3 regions of the Empedobacter sp. ULE_I140 genome follow, and region 3 is predicted to be linked to each of the others. Evidence: riboswitches for the same ligand, from Rfam matches in the RefSeq annotation. Region 3 holds a riboswitch; each other region holds the start of a gene.
What was found. Region 3 has a riboswitch for cobalamin ahead of ACTS9J_RS02555 (acyl-CoA thioesterase). Riboswitches for the same ligand answer to the same signal wherever they lie in the genome.
Positions count from the first base shown of each region.

Region 1 (5,719 bases), 250 kb from region 3:
CTTCAACTGTTGGTTTGTGATATGTAATTGTATAATTTTTTATTGTAGTTGGATTTGTGTATTCGCTTCCTGCAATTTCGTACCATTCGTCTTCGTCTGGTTTACCATTTTTGTTTTTATCGTAAGCAACCATAATAATTCCTGGCTCAGAAGATCCTGCAAATCCATTTCCTAAAACTTTAAAATCACGTTTATCTTTCTGATTCAAAATTGTATGGTCAAAACCAAATACCACATATCCTCCGTAACCTCCAAGTGTAATCATTGTAGATTTTTCTCCTACTAAAGCCTTAGCAGCTTTGGCTGTCATATCAGCTTGAGTTTCTCCTGTTACATAAGATGGTAAAGCATTTGTGAATTGTCCAACTGCTGGCAAATAATCAAAGACTTGAGAAATATATTTACTGTAAGTAGATAATTCTTGTGTAACATTAACCTTTGTTTTTATCGTTTTAGAAGTTACTCCTGAAGTAATTTCTAATGTTAAATCGTAAGCACCAACTTTATCAGAAACAAAACCTAAGGTTTTCTCATTACCAATAATTTCATTGCCAAGTTTCCATGTATATGTTGCATTTTCGAAACCAGAAACAGTTGGTTCAATTGAAACAATTTTTAAACGTGCTGCATCATAAGATACTTGTAAAGTAGCATTATCAGGATTAGTCTCGATAATGTTTTCATCATCACTACAGCTTTGTATTAAAGCAAAACTTAGTGCGGTTAGTAAGATTTTAGAATATTTCATATGTAAATTTTATTTATAGACAAAAGCAAAGTGAGCAGGAATATTTCCAGCAGCAGTTTTCCATTTAAAAGCACCATTTTTATCAAAACAATAGATGTAACCCATCGAAACATAATTTCCGACATCGGTTAGAAAAAGATCTTTGGTTTGAGGATTTACAGCAATTCCGTAAGGCGTTTCGATTTCATTAATAACAGGATCATTGACCAATGTTTTGTTGATAACTTGTTCTGTTTTGGTATCAATTACACCATAAGTTTTTGTGTATTCGAAAGTTGTGTAACTAAATTCGTTTGAATAATAATAGAGTTTGTTATCAACAATTGTAAAGTTAGAAACAGGAATATCAAATTTCTTTTTGATTTGATGCGTTTTACTATCCAACACATATAAATTTGATGGAACGTTGTAATAATCACCACGAGAAGTCACATATAAATCGCCATCTGCATCTTTTTTTAAACGATTAAGATTTACTTCAACATCAATTTTTTTGGTTTCTTTAAATGTTGATAAATCAATCACAGAAACTGTTTTATCATACTCAGGAACTCGATAACCACCTGAATTTGCTACATACAGATTATTCCCAACAACTTCTAATTCTTCTGGCTGATAACCTACCGTCACTTGTCGCGTAACCGATAAATTAATCGTATCAATTTCGACTACTTTTCCTAAAGGTGCTTTCGGATCGATTGTAACAGGACCAGCATACGAAGATGCATACGCTTTACCATTTGCAAACGTGATGTAACGACCATTTTCCAAAGGAATTGTTCCCAAATGTTTGGCTGTTCTTGCATCCATTACTTCGATAAAGTTTGATACATTGATAACCGCATATAATTTATTTCCATAAATTTTTATATCATTCCCAACATCACCCAATTCCTTTACCATAGTAGGATTTACGGTTGCATATATGTTTCGATTATAAGTTCCTGTTGTAAAGTCCATATAATCTACCGTAGCCATATTGCTTCCCATATTTCCTTCGTTTAGCAAATAAAAACCAACGACATCTGTTTTTTCGGGATCAGTTACACCTTCTTCTTCTTTCTCAATCAAATAAGTATCTTGTTGACAAGCATAAAAAGTGATTGCTGTTAAAAAACAGACGAATAATTGTTTGAAATTTCTCATAAGTTTGCGCTTAGTATTAGTTTGAATTGTCTTCCTGGCATTGGATAATTTAAAACCACATCATATTGCTGATTCAAAATATTATTTAATTCAAAAGAAACTTTGAACAAATTTTGATTCAACCTAAATTCTTTATGTATTCCTAAATCATTTGTAAACCAAGGATTAAGACGATTTATTTTAATATTATCTTGATGAACATTGTAACGTTCGCCCACATAAATAAAACTGTAATTAAAATTCCACGTTTTATAAGAAGCAGCTAACACAAAAGAGCCACTATGTTTTGGTGTATATGGAATTTGATTTTTGTAGTAACTTTTCTTCGAATTCGAATAATCCAACGCTTGCAAAAAACCATAGTTAAGCATTGGTGAAACTTCTATTTCTCCTAGTTGGAATGTTGATCGAATTTTAACATCCAACCCTTTTATTCTAACTTCATCCAAATTCAACATCGTAAAACGAAACAGGCTTCCCGAAGGCGCAGCAACAATTTTATCAGTTACTTCATTGTAAAAAGCATCGGCTTGAATTGTAATATTTTTGAAAAAATTTGGAGTTGATTTAGAATATGTAAAACCAACATTATATTGAGTTGAATATTCTGGTCGAAGATTAGAATAACCAATACTAGTATAATACAAATCGTTGAACGTTGGCATTCTAAAAATACGTTTGTAAAATGCTCTGACATTAAAATCATGAGATTTGAATGGTTGATAATTGGCAATAATTGTTGGCGTCCATACATTTTTATCTGGAGCACTTGTGTTCATTTCTACTGATTCTTTTACAAAAGTTCCCAATAAACTTCCTTGCAAACTCAAACCTCCAAGACGATAAGTAGACGCGAACGCAACAAGATTTGTATGACGAGAAGGAAAAGAAAAATTCTTTAAATCTGCTCCCATATTATTAAACTGATAATCTGTTGCAACATTCACATCCCAATTATCTGTAATCGAATAAAGATTTGCCCAAGACACATAAAACTCGCGTTGTGTGTACTTATTTTCTGTTTTTACGGTCGAAACTGTATCTGTATAATGAGTGAAATCGTAAGCAAATTTTGCGTTTATCTTCGATTGAAAGTTTCTGAATCGTTTTTCATATTTTCCTTGAACAAAATAATTTCGATCAACCAAAGTTTGTCCACGTCCATCAAATCGACCACGAACAATTGCGGCAGGAATTCCACGATCAGAATCATATAAATATCCTTTTACATTCCAATTCGATTGATTTCCTTTTCCGATCAATCCTAATTCCAAACGTTTCGCATCAACTTGTCCATCTCTACGTTTCAAAACTGTATCGTATGCAGTTGTTCCATCCAAATTTTTGCGTTGATAACGAAATTTATATACACCATTGGTTTTAACATATTCAGCACTCAAAACAGCACATAATCTGTCCGTAATTTTTTGTTCAATACGAATAGAAGGATTGATTAATTGAATCGAACCTATCTTATAACGAAGTGTAGCATTCGTTTTTTTATCACCAATGAAAACAGGTTTTTTGGTTTGAAGATAAATAGCAGAAGCAGAAGCATAATCTTTCGCTGATTGAAAAATATTACTTTTTTGACCATTATATAAAGAAATCATTTCCATATCGTCTAAAGAAAATTTTCCTAAATCGACAATTCCATTCTGCGCATTTCCAAGTTGAATTCCATCATAAAAAACTGCAACATGTTGAGATCCCATCCCACGAACATCAATAGTTTTTAAACCTCCAACTCCACCGTAATCTTTAATTTGCACTCCTGCAAAAAAACGAACAGCATCTGCCACAGAATGGCTATTTAAAGCCTCTAGTTCCGCTCCTTTCAATTCCTGAACAGGAACAACGGCTTTTACATTATTTTTTAAAATATTAACTTGCTGAAGCTCTAAAATACTATCATGAATAATTTGCGCAGAGGCTATGCGACATGAAAGCAAAATCAAGCTGCAACAAATAATTATAGTTTTTAGATTTCTCATTTAGCAATAATCAATTGTTGCTAACGAGAGTATATGAAGAAGTATTGAAAGGACGAACCTATCCAAAATTTGAACTTCACGCTTTAGTCCCCGAAAGCATTCAACATTTATCATTTTGGTAGGTCTTCTGACTTACTCCTTTTTTAGAAATCCTTCCCATTAAAAACAGTGGATATAATGTATCTAAAAAATATGGAGCTTACAGCAGCGGGTCTGTTCAGGATTTTCACCTGATTCCCTGTTACCGAACGGTTAAGTTCGCACCAAATGTTAATCAAAAGTAAAATTATTATTTTGAATAAACAATTAAATCTTTATCAATAATTGCTAAATAAAAAAAGCTAACTCATTCGTTAGCTTCTTCTTTTACTTTATTTATTTCGATCACTTCTCCAGTTTCATCAACCTGAACCGCAATCTTTTCATAATTCCATTTATCAAATTCTTTCTCTCCTACAATAATTGCAGTTCCAGAACCTTTTGTTCCTTTTATAGGTACAGAAATGTTAGCTTCACCAATATCATTTGTAATAGAAATATTTCCAGTAAAAACTCCGTTCGTTTTAACATCCGTACCCAATTTCTGCTGAACTTCAACATTTTGATTAATAATATTAATTGCATGTTTCGTTACATCACTATCCGAAGTTATCTTACTAAAACCCCAAAAAGCACCACCAATTAACAATCCAAAAAATAAAATCACAAACGACAAACAGCCAACAGGCACAACCCATTTCCAATTACGTTTAAACCAACTTTCCTTTGGTAACAATTGATTATCATACTGATTTTCTTCCATAATATATAGGTTTTGAGTAAAGATAATAAATTTGGGCGTTCCCTCGCTCTTTGCCTTCCATTTATATTATTCATAGAATAAGCAAAATAATACAAACACAGCTAATGCAAATCGCTCGGTCGGGCTATCCGTTGCAATCTTTTGTAAAAGAAGATTAGAAGTGATTACAGGAAATACAATTTCTACAAAAGGATTTCCACTGCTATCCCTAACGCGGGTTTTAAGTTCTGAGTTTTGAGTAATAAGTTATAAGACATAAGATTTAAGACTGACAATAAAAATCTACAAAGGAGTGTTATCGAGTTATGAGTTGTAAGTTCTGAGTTAGTTGTAAAAAGGAAGCTTTCTTTTTATCAAGAAGAAGCTTCTTGTTGACTAATTAGAAGCCTCTTGTTGGATGAAAGCAAGCTTCTTGTTTTATAAAACATAGTCTGGAGATGCGTAAAGCTTACAGCGTTCAGCTAAAGCGCGACGTATAACCACAAAAAAAGCCTCAAGTTGTTCACTTGAGGCTTTTGATAAAAACTGGCGACGACCTACTCTCCCGTAAGTAACAGTACCATCGGCGCAGGCAGGCTTAACTTCTCTGTTCGGAATGGGAAGAGGTGAGCCCTGCAGCTATAGTCACCCTAATATTTTTGTATAGGTTTAGTTCCTATTATATCTTGACATTATTAGAAGCTCTATGCATTAAGCTTAAAGCCTTCACACAATCTTTGGTATTACATTATTAATCCAAATAAGATTAACTAACCTTCTCTATGACGATTAAATCAATCTTAGTATTTAATCTTTTTAATTTTTGATATTGCTATCATTATCTTTGATTCGTTCTACTTTTTTAGAAAAAGTCTATGGGTAATTAGTACTACTCGACTATGACATCACTGCCTTTACATCTATAGCCTATCAACGTTGTAGTCTACAACGACCCTTTAAAGAAGTCTTATCTTGCGGCGAGTTTCGCACTTATATGCTTTCAGTGCTTATCTCTTCCAAACGTAGCTACTCAGCGGTGCACCTGGCGGC
Region 1 is NZ_JBQMTX010000001.1:302,542-308,260, reverse strand. It holds gene ACTS9J_RS01450 (PKD-like domain-containing protein) at 1-748, opposite strand, end outside; gene ACTS9J_RS01445 (DUF5074 domain-containing protein) at 758-1,894, opposite strand; gene ACTS9J_RS01440 (TonB-dependent receptor) at 1,891-3,888, opposite strand; cobalamin riboswitch at 3,988-4,171, opposite strand; gene ACTS9J_RS01435 (cytochrome c oxidase assembly factor Coa1 family protein) at 4,235-4,690, opposite strand; rRNA gene rrf (5S ribosomal RNA) at 5,214-5,322, opposite strand; rRNA gene ACTS9J_RS01425 (23S ribosomal RNA) at 5,533-5,719, opposite strand, start outside.
Region 1: another riboswitch for cobalamin. It lies ahead of ACTS9J_RS01440 (TonB-dependent receptor); the one in region 3 lies ahead of ACTS9J_RS02555 (acyl-CoA thioesterase).

Region 2 (5,719 bases), 240 kb from region 3:
AACAATATGAAGAACTTGGACATGGTCGTCTTGCTGTTGTTGAAAAAGAAACAGGTAAAATGATTGGTTGGACTGGTTTTAAATATATTATAGAAAGCGAATCGATGAATAATAAATTCGATTTTATTGATATCGGATATCGTTACAGAAAAGAAACTTGGGGAAAAGGTTATGCAACTGAAGCTGCCGAAGCTTGCATGGACTTTTACAGAAAAAATATGTCACATATTAAACTAAACGCAATAACGCATGTTGATAATAAAGCTTCTCGAAATGTGTTAGAAAAAATGGGATTTGAAGTCACTGAAACTTTTCATCTTGACATGTGGGATTTGGATTGCTTTTGGTATGAATTGAAGAAATAATTAACTTCAAAATAATCTTGGTTCACGCAACCTTTTAAGCAATTGATTCTCTTTCTTTTAAATACTATTTATATGAAAAAGAATTTTTTACTTTTTTTGTTCGTTATTGGTTTTGGACAATTCATTTCAGCACAAGAAAAATCAAGCGATGAGCGCAAAAATGTCATCACTTTTAGCGTTCTTTCAGCAGCATTATCACCTCCAAGATGGACGTTTGGATACATTTATAAACTCAACGAACGTTATTGGATTGGCTCTGAAATCGGCTACGGAAGTTATCATAGCATTCCTCTTAGTCACAAACCAAAATATAAAATCAACGAAGATTATCAACTTTTTGAGATTCGACCAGAATTTTTTATCAATCTAAGCGAAAACAAACGAGTAAAACATCTTATTTCTTCTGAATTTTTCTATATTCATCACACTGATCATCTTGAAAATGGAGAATTTTATCGAAAAGATGATCAAAATTTTTCTTATTTATATTCTTATGATACTGCCGATTACAAGCGAGAAAAATATGGAATAAATCTTAATTATAATGTTTTTATACAGTTGCACAAAGGTCTTATACTAATGCCAAAAGTTGGTTTAGGTGTAAAAAATAGAAATGTAAAATATTCGAATATTACAAATTTAGAAAGTGTTGATACTCGAATTTTTGATTATTTTATGAGCGGTTTAGAAAATCATTATAAAAAAGAAGGTTCTTCTACAGATTTCAATTTAAATCTTAACTTTAAAATCGGTTATCAATTTTAAACAAAACATGAAAAAAATAATTTTAACGACAATTTGTTTGGCTGTCTCACAAGTTAATTTTGCACAAAAAATTTCAACGAATGATTATGAAGTTAAAACAACTTTAGCTGACTTTAATCTAAAAGGAAAGGTTGAAAAAGTGACTTCAAACGCAACAAATGCAAAAGGAAACACCACAACTTTACCTTTTTTAGAAAATGAATTTTACAATCAAATTTCGTTAGAATTTAATTCAAAAGGTTTGTTAACAAAACGAACAAATTATTTGGATTATCAAGGAAAATTAGCTGTTTATAACTATGTTAATTACGACTACAATAACTCAAATTTAATTGATAAACAAACGAATACAGTTATTAACAATGGTGAAGATCCAAAACGAGTTGCTTCGGACAAAAACTTCGTTTATGACAATAAAAATCAGTTGATAAACTTGACAGAAAAAATCGAAGGGAAATCGTCAAAATCTAATTATGAAACGATTTTTAATTATTCGAATAAGTTGGATAAAATCACAACAAAAGTGGAAGGTTCTACGATTAGTGAAAATAATTTGACGTATAACAAAAATGGTTTATTGGTTTTGGATGAAATAACTTCTTTTGATGGAAAAAAAGGACGAAAATCGTATTATATTTATGATAAAGAAACGCCTATTTTTCAGGAAGAAATTGCTGGAAATTCGAGCAAAATAATGTTTTTTGAGAATGGAAATATTTCTAAATTACAATCATTTCACGCCAATAAAACGTTAGCCTATCAAGCTGATTTCGATTCGAAAAATGAAATTGTCAACTTTAAAAAACAATCCTTCCGAAATGGACAAGTAGTTTTAACTTCTTATCAAGTTTCGTATGAATATGATTCGAAAAATAATTGGATAAAAGCCTCTATTTCAACTAATGGAGAATTGAAATATGTTGTAAAACGAACGATAAATTATTATTAAAACACAAAAGGTTGAGCGTTGCTCAACCTTTCTTCACAAATAAATAACACTACACTACTTAAGTCATAAAAGTAGGATGTTAAGCTTAAATCGCTTTTGGCGTATATATTTTTCTTAATTCTTTTGTCGCCGCAACCATTTCAATCAAAGCTTTTTCGGTTTCTTCCCAATGACGCGTTTTTAGTCCACAATCAGGATTCACCCATAATTGATCTGCCGGAATAACTTTTGCCGCTTTCTCTATCAAATCAACCATTTCTTCTTTCGACGGAACTCGAGGCGAATGAATATCATAAACTCCAGGTCCGATATCATTTGGATAATTGAAATCTGAAAAAGCATTTAATAATTCCATTTGACTTCTCGAACATTCAATTGTAATAACATCCGCATCTAAATCAGCAATATTTTGAATAATATCGTTGAATTCTGAATAACACATATGCGTATGAATTTGAGTAGAATCATCAACATTACTTGAAGCTAATTTGAACGAATCAACCGTCCATTTCAAATAATTTTGCCATTCATCTTTTCTCAATGGTAAACCTTCTCGAATTGCAGGTTCATCAATCTGAATAATTTTAATTCCAGCTTTTTCTAAATCTGAAACTTCATCACGAATCGCCAATGCAATTTGTTTACACGTCGTAGATCTTGGTTGATCATCGCGAACAAAAGACCATTGCAAAATCGTAACTGGACCAGTCAACATTCCTTTTACTTTTTGTTCTGTGATAGATTGCGCATATTTCGACCAATAAACCGTCATTGGAACTGGGCGATAAACATCACCAAAAATAATAGGCGGTTTTACACAACGCGTTCCATAACTCTGAACCCAACCATTTTTAGAGAAGACAAATCCGGCTAATTTTTCACCAAAATATTCCACCATATCGTTGCGCTCATATTCACCATGCACCAAAACATCAATGCCAATTTCCTCTTGCCACTCTATCGTACGCTTGGTTTCTTGTTTCAATAAAGTATCATATTCTTCGGCAGATAATTCTCCTTTTTTATATTTCGCACGCCAACTTCTCACCTCTTGTGTTTGTGGAAAAGATCCGATTGTTGTCGTTGGGAAAGGCGGAAGATTCAATACATTTTGTTGCACAATTTTTCGTTGTCCAAAACTATTTGTACGATTATAATCTTCATCTTTTATTGCATTTACTCGTTCTTTAACTTGAGTTTGATGAATTAATTGAGAATTTTTTCTATTATTAATAGAGAATTGATTCGCTTCATATTGTTGAATCAATTTTTCGTCATTCGGGTTTGAAAAATAATTTTTTAAGAAAGCAACTTCTTCTAATTTTTGCTTCGCAAATGCAAACCAATCTTTGATTGTTGTCGGAAGATTTTTTTCGTTTGTTTCTAAATCTAAATCACAAGGCGAATGTAATAATGAACAAGATGTTGAAATAATAACACGTTTTTCTCCAATTTTGTTCACAACTTTTTCTATGGTTGAAAGCGATTTTTGAAAATCATTTTTCCAAATATTTCGACCATCAACTAAACCTAAAGAAAGTTTTAATTGAGAAGGAATTAGATTCAATATTTCATCGATTTGATTTTCGTCACGAACCAAATCAAGATGCAAAATATCAATTGGTAAATTGATTGCTAAAGCTGTATTATCTTTCAATCCATCAAAATAAGTTGCGACCTGAATTGTAAGTTGAGGAAATTCTTTTCTTATTTTTTTGTAAACTTCTTGATAAGCTGTTTTCGATTTTTCGTCTAAATCTAAAGCTAAAAAAGGTTCGTCGAACTGAATTGTATTTGCTCCATGATTGATTAAATCATGAATAATTTCAAAGTAAACTGGCAATAAATTCTGAATTAAATCAATTCGATCAAATCCCTCTTCTTTTTCTTTTCCTAATAATAAATACGTAATCGGTCCAATTAAAACAGTTTTTGGATTAAAACCTTCTTTTTTTGCAGCGATAAATTCGTTTACAATTGAGTTTGAGAAATATTTAAATTCTTGATTTTTTACAAATTCCGGAACGATATAATGATAGTTGGTATCAAACCATTTTGTCATTTCCATCGCTGTAATATCTAAATTATCTTTTTGATAACCTCTTGCCATCGCAAAATACAAGTCTAATTCTGTGTTCTTTTTATTTAACGCAACCGTATTGAAACGCGCTGGAATTGCACCAACTGATAACGTAGAATCTAAAACTTGATCATAAAAAGAAAAGTCATTACACGGAATTAAATCAATTCCGGCAGCTTGTTGCAATGCCCAATTTTGTTTGGTAATTGTACGGCTTGTTTGCAATAAAGCTTGTAGTTCAATTTTACCTGCCCAATAGTTTTCGCAGGCTTTTTTTAGTTCACGGTTAGCGCCAATTCTTGGATAACCTAAAATTTGTGTTTGCATTTTGATTGTTTTTTAATGTTCAAAAACACAAACGCGAGTTGATAAATAGTAAACCTATTGTGACAGACTGACTTCAAATCGCGAAAGTATCATCTTTTGTTTCTATTGGTAATCTGACTTGTAATTTGCATTACTTACAGTTGCGCGACAGCTCGTGATTCTCACACGATTCCCCAATAATTTGTTGTTTATTTCTTTACAAATGTAACAAGACAAAATAAACGATTGTAAAACTTGAAAAAATAAGATTATACAACTTATTATTAATATTTTTACAAAACAAAACACTTAAACAACGATAAAATATCGTGTTGAAAAGAATATTATTTGGATGGAAACATTAGATCAAACCGATTTAGAATTATTAAGAATTCTACAAAAAGATTCGAAATTGACAGTAAAAGCAATTGCTGCTTTAGTTAATTTATCTCCTTCACCCGTTTTTGAACGTATAAAAAGGTTGGAACAACAAGGTTATATCAAAAATTATAGAGCGGTTTTGGATGCAGAAAAGCTGAACAAAGGCTTTATGGTTTTTTGCAGCATTAAGCTAAAACAACATGATCGCACGATTGGGAATAAACTTGTGGAAGATATTTTGTTGATTGATGAAGTGGTGGAATGTTATAATATTTCGGGCGAATATGATTTTATCTTAAAAGTACAAGTTTTGGATATGAAGCAATATCAAGATTTTGTTTTCAATAAATTGGGCGCTTTAGAAAGCATCGGGAGTACGCACAGCTCTTTTGTGATGGCTGAAATAAAAAATACGTACGGAATCAATATTTAAAAAAAAAAACAAAAGGTTGAGCAATGCTCAACCTTTTTTCCACAAATAAATAACACACTACTTTTTGATTACCTTGAAAGTAGAATTGTTAACTTTTATGATGTAAACACCTTTTGGTAAAGAGGAAACATCTAATTGATTTTTCCCTTTTTGAAGTGTTTTCTCTGTCATTTTAGTTCCTGTAATAGCGAAAATTTCGGCTTTTGAAGCTTCATTTGTTTCAATAAACAATACATTATTAACAGGATTTGGATAAACATTTACAACAGATTTAGCTAAATCATTTGTACCTAAAACGGCTGATGAAATTGTGATGTTTTGTGAAACAACTTTTCCATTCGAATTGAAAGAAAGTTTAATTTTAGCTGTTCCATTTTTTAGTGGATTAATCACTAATTCTTCCTTATCATTAATCGAAATTTCAGCTACATCATCATTTT
Region 2 is NZ_JBQMTX010000001.1:310,775-316,493, reverse strand. It holds gene ACTS9J_RS01490 (GNAT family N-acetyltransferase) at 1-365, shown strand, start outside; gene ACTS9J_RS01485 (hypothetical protein) at 438-1,130, shown strand; gene ACTS9J_RS01480 (hypothetical protein) at 1,138-2,079, shown strand; gene metE (5-methyltetrahydropteroyltriglutamate--homocysteine S-methyltransferase) at 2,165-4,486, opposite strand; cobalamin riboswitch at 4,573-4,708, opposite strand; gene ACTS9J_RS01470 (Lrp/AsnC family transcriptional regulator) at 4,818-5,279, shown strand; gene ACTS9J_RS01465 (T9SS type A sorting domain-containing protein) at 5,337-5,719, opposite strand, start outside.
Region 2: another riboswitch for cobalamin. It lies ahead of metE (5-methyltetrahydropteroyltriglutamate--homocysteine S-methyltransferase); the one in region 3 lies ahead of ACTS9J_RS02555 (acyl-CoA thioesterase).

Region 3 (5,719 bases):
TAGTTTTAATATGTACACCAGAATATATTAAATGTACACCTAATTGTACACCAGATTTTTTGAGTAAAAATCTATACATTAAATATATTTTGTGCCCAAAATTTGGGACTGTACACCTAATTATTATTTATGTACACCTATTTGTACACTATTTTTTGATGCTTATTTATAAAGAAGTAATTAATTTCTTGAAGTTGAATAGAATAATCTATATTTTACTATCATAATGAAGAAAGGGTAGTATTTATCAATAGTTTATCTAATCTTAATTCTCAGTTAAAGACATAAAAAAAGAGAGCTTCTTGTTAGAAACTCTCTTTTGTAGTAGCGAGGACCGGACTCGAACCGATGACCTTCGGGTTATGAGCCCGACGAGCTACCTACTGCTCCACCTCGCGATTTAGTAGCGAGAACAGGACTCGAACCTGTGACCTTCGGGTTATGAGCCCGACGAGCTACCTACTGCTCCATCTCGCGTTATTGGACTGCAAATATACGTTCATTATTTAAAATACCAAACATTATTCGAAATTATTTTATTTTATTCTGACAAAAAACAAACAAAAACAACATAAACAACTATAATAAAGTGATTTACGTGATTTTAAATATTTAAAATTATTTTTTAATTAACTTTAATTGGTGGATGATTTTCGATAAAATCGATTGCTAAATCAGCACTATCTGTTAAAAATAGTAACTCCTTATATGGTTTTCCTGTAGCTAATTGATGCAAAACTGAATAAATCGCCGTATCTTCTACATATCTTTTCTTACTCAAAAAAATCATTGGACTATAATATCCTGAAGTTCCATAATGATTTTGCGCTGCTTCCTGAAAAATTTCTTGTGTTGTTCCAGCACTTCCAGGCGCATAAACCAGCCCGAACAAACTAATTGTTAGCAACATATCTTCTCGAATACTATTAGAAAAATATTTTGCAATATTCGTTGCAAATAAATTACTCGGTTCGTGACCATAAAACCATGTTGGAATTGCTAAACTTTCAGCACCATTTGGGTAGATTTCTAAAACTTTTTTAGCATTCGTCATAAAATTCTTCGCCAAATATTCAGTTTTATCTTCATCAATAAAGTCTAAATCAGCCAAAATACTAATCGCATTCATCAAATCTTCATCCGAATAATTTGCCATATAAGCTCCTAAATTAGCGGCTTCCATAATTCCAGGACCTCCACCAGAAACAACAAAATAACCTTTCTCAGTAGCCAATTTCGCCGCTTTTGCGGTTTCATTATAAAACTCCGAATTTCGCGCAGTAGAATGTCCGCCCATAAAGCCAACCACTTTTTTCTTCGTCATTCCATTATCATCATATTCCAAAATTCGACGCAAACCATCATCAATAGACAAATCGTGTAAACGTTGCGCTAAAGCTTCTGAAACAGACGGATTATATTTATGTTTTTTGAAGTGTTTATAAATTTTAAGATCTATACTTTGGTCATTATCCGGATCATAACCTTCCATCAACTCTTGCCAAGTATACAATTTTCCACGATATGGATTATAGGGAACTGATTCAAATTTTGGATAAACGAATGCTCCTTTTTCGATTAAATAGATTGCTTCATGTTGTTTAAACTTACAACCCAAAAAAGATGTATTACATAAATTATACTCTTCCCAATTGATTTCTTGACGCAAAAAATTAACATCTTGAACTACTTTATCGGTTAAATCTTTGGTTTGAGAAACTAATTCATTCCATTCTGATAGATTATGAACTAAATCTTTGATTGGTTTTATTTTCATTCTTATTTCTTACTTCATTAAAAATTCGGAAAAATGAATTTACACGAATTATTCCAAACCAACGAATTCGGTACAATAAATCTGCAAATTTTCATTTTTCTAATTTATATTTGCATCAAATTCGTGCTCAACTTAATGGGGAATCGTGTGCAAATCACGAACTGTCGCGCAACTGTAAATCAATATTTTTGACAAGTCAGAATGCCACTAAATTGAGTTAATAATTAACCAAAAACTTTCGCGAAAAAAGTAAAAATTATGTTCTATGAAATCATCAAACCACCACAAAAAAACATTATCAACTCAAAAATTAATTAAGAAAAGTAACGTGTAAATATATGATAATGGAAGTGGAAAAAACACCAAGAGAAGAGTTGATTGAACAACGTATCATCAATTCTGAAACTCGCATTTTCAAAGCTGTTTTTCCTGGAGATACAAACCACCACAACACAATGTTTGGAGGATCAGTAATGTATTTGATGGATGAAATTGCTTTTATGACAGCAACTCGTTTTTGTCGCAAACCTATTGTTACAGTAAGTAGTGACAAAATTGATTTTAAACACTCAATTCCTGCAGGAACTATCGTAGAAATGGTAGGAAAAGTAGTACGTGTAGGACGCTCAAGTTTGGATGTACAAATTGATGTTTTTATCGAAAGTATGTATCGTGACGGACGTGATAAAGCGATTTCTGGAACGTTTACATTAGTTGCAATTAACGAAAACAAACGACCAGTTCCTGTTATTGACTAACACGAGCTATAGAAAATTTTTAATCCTTTATCTTTTTGATAGAGGATTTTTTTATGATTTTCAATTAATAATTGATAATATTCTAAAGGTTTCTTAGTTTTACATTAAACACAAGAAAAATGGAATTACCTTTTGCCGAACCATTTCGCATAAAAATGGTCGAAGAAATTTATCAATCTACTCGAGAAGAACGCGAAAAGTGGATCGAAGAAAAAGATTACAACCTATTCAACCTAGAAAGCCACAAAGTATTTATTGATTTATTAACTGATTCTGGAACTGGAGCAATGTCCGACAAACAGTGGTCTGCAATGATGACTGGAGACGAAAGCTATGCTGGTTCTCAATCTTTCTTAAAACTGAAAGAAACCATTAATACCATTACTGGATTTGAGTTTCTTTTACCTACGCATCAAGGTCGTGCAGCGGAAAATGTATTATTTTCAGCTCTTGTAAAAGAAGGTCATGTTGTTCCTGGGAACTCGCATTTCGATACAACAAAAGGTCACATCGAATTTAGAAAAGCGCACGCGATTGATTGTACTATTGATGAGGCTTTTGACAGCGAATTGATTCATCCTTTCAAAGGAAATATCGATTTACAAAAGTTAGAAAATGTCTACAAAGAATACGGAAAAGAACAAATTCCATTTACATTAATCACTGTTACGTGCAATTCTTCTGGTGGTCAACCTGTATCAATCGAAAATATTCGTCAAGTTCGTGAATTGTCTAATCAATATGGAATTCCAGTCTTTTTTGATGGCGCTCGTTTTGCGGAAAATGCTTATTTCATCAAAGAAAGAGAAGAAGAATTCAAAACGAAAACGATTAAAGAAATTGTTTTAGAAATGTTTTCTTACGGTGATGGAATGACAATGTCTGCGAAAAAAGATGGTTTGGTAAATATTGGTGGATTTATTGCACTGAATAACGAAGAGCTATATAAAATTTGTGGAAATTTCGGAATTATTTACGAAGGATATTTAAGTTATGGCGGTTTAGCTGGACGTGATTTAGCAGCTTTAGCACAAGGTTTACAAGAATCGACAGAATATTCTTATTTACAATCGCGCATCAAACAAATTGAATATTTAGGGAATAAATTAATTGAATTTGGAATTCCAATTCAGCAACCAATTGGTGGACATGCCATCTTTGTTGATGCTGTAAAGTTTTTACCAAATGTAACACGTGAAGAATTTCCTGCGCAAACATTGGGAATCGAATTGTACAAAGAAGCTGGAATTCGTGGTGTAGAAATCGGAACTATTTTGGCAGATCGTGATCCTGAAACGAGAGAAAATCGTTATCCAAAATTAGAATTATTGCGTTTAGCAATTCCTAGAAGAACTTATTTTCAAAGTCATATGGATTATATTGCAGTAGCTTTGAAAAATATTTTTGATCGACGAAACGAGATTAATTCAGGTTATGAAATTTCGTGGGAATCTGAAATTTTAAGACATTTCACTGTAAAATTGAAAAAGAAATAAATAAAAAATCCTTCAGATAATCTGAAGGATTTTTTTGATATTACCATCTCCAATCGCCCGAAATACGAAGTGGAGTTTCTAAATTTCCTTTGATTAAGGCTTCTTTTACTTCTTGCTCGTTCCAACGTTTTGAAGGAATTTCTTTCAAATTACTCAAACGATACAACAAATAGGTTTCCAAAATCACATTATTTTTCAAACCAATTTCTTCTACATAATCAAATGTATCGCAATTCGCGTGGTAACAATTTAACGCTCCTTTTGTAAATTGACTATCCGAAAGCCCAATAATAGGCACGCCTTGCAACATAAACGGTTGATGATCTGAATGTAAATCTACACTCGCAAATGTTTTCAATTTAAAATCTGGAATCACTTTTTGAACATCATTCGCATAATCAGTTAAAATAGGCAAATTACTTTCCATTGTCGAATAATACGACTTTGGATTTGTTGTCATATCCATATTCGACATTGTTTTGATTTGATTGATAGAACCATCTTTCAACGCTTGATTGACATAATATTTAGAACCTATCAAACCAACTTCTTCGCCCATAAATAAAACAAATTCTATTGTTCGATCATTTTGAAGATTCAACTTTTTATACGTTCGTGCAATATCCATCACAGAAAAACTTCCAACGCCATTATCAATCGCACCTGTAGCTAAATCCCAACTATCTAAATGCCCTCCAAGAACTATTTTCTCATTTGGAAATTTAGAACCGATTATCTTTGCTATAATGTTGCGACCTTTCATTTGTCCAACATCATTTTTCATTTCGATTTTAGCAATTTCTTTTCCTTTTGATAGATTTTCTTTGATTTTCAATCCATCTTCTAAACTGATATTAATCGCAGGAATTTTAATAATTTCTCCCGTCACAGAGGCCGTTCCTGTTAATAGAATTCCTCCAGCAGGACGATTAAACAAGATAATTCCTTTCGCTCCGTACTTCTCTGCTAAAGCTGTTTTTTCTGAACGATGTAGATTTTCGATTTCTTTTGGTGTTCCATCCAACAAACCAAGCGCAGCAAAAACAATCTTTCCTTTTACTTTATCACCAATCTTTTTATAATCTTCTTCAAGTCCATTTCCCAAATCAATCAATTCTCCCGAAAGACTAACATTTGCTGGCGAATGCGCCAAAGCAACGGATTTTATAGGTTGATTATTGATTTTTAAATCTAAACTTTTACGATTCCATCCGCTAAATGTAAACTCTTGAAAAGACACATCATAACCATACGAACGCAACAAATTGGCTGCATATTCTTCTGCTATTCGTCCATTTTCTGTTCCTGTAGCGCGATGTCCAATTGTTTCGGTTACTTTTTTTAATTGTTGATAAGCTTCAGAATTTTGTTGTACTTCTTTGTTAATCAAGTCTAAAACTTGTTGATTAGTTTGAGCAGATAAACTCATGGTTGTAGAGATTAAAACTAGTGTTAATAAAAATTTCGATTTCATGTGTGAGTATTTCTATAAACTTAAAAATGTTTTTGGAAATAGTTGATAGAATGGGAGGAAAATTTAATCAAAAAAAATAGTCCTCAAAAAATGAGGACTATTTATATGAAATTATAAATTATTTCTTAATGAGCTGGTACGAAACGCTCTCTTGCATCTTGCAATAATTTTTCTGCTTCTGCTTTATCACCGTACCCTTCAATTGTTGTTGTTT
Region 3 is NZ_JBQMTX010000001.1:551,641-557,359, reverse strand. It holds tRNA gene ACTS9J_RS02570 (tRNA-Met) at 326-398, opposite strand; tRNA gene ACTS9J_RS02565 (tRNA-Met) at 405-477, opposite strand; gene ACTS9J_RS02560 (LOG family protein) at 626-1,777, opposite strand; adenosylcobalamin-variant (AdoCbl-variant) riboswitch at 1,906-1,992, shown strand; gene ACTS9J_RS02555 (acyl-CoA thioesterase) at 2,122-2,535, shown strand; gene ACTS9J_RS02550 (tryptophanase) at 2,655-4,031, shown strand; gene ACTS9J_RS02545 (M28 family peptidase) at 4,072-5,505, opposite strand; gene ACTS9J_RS02540 (inorganic diphosphatase) at 5,631-5,719, opposite strand, start outside.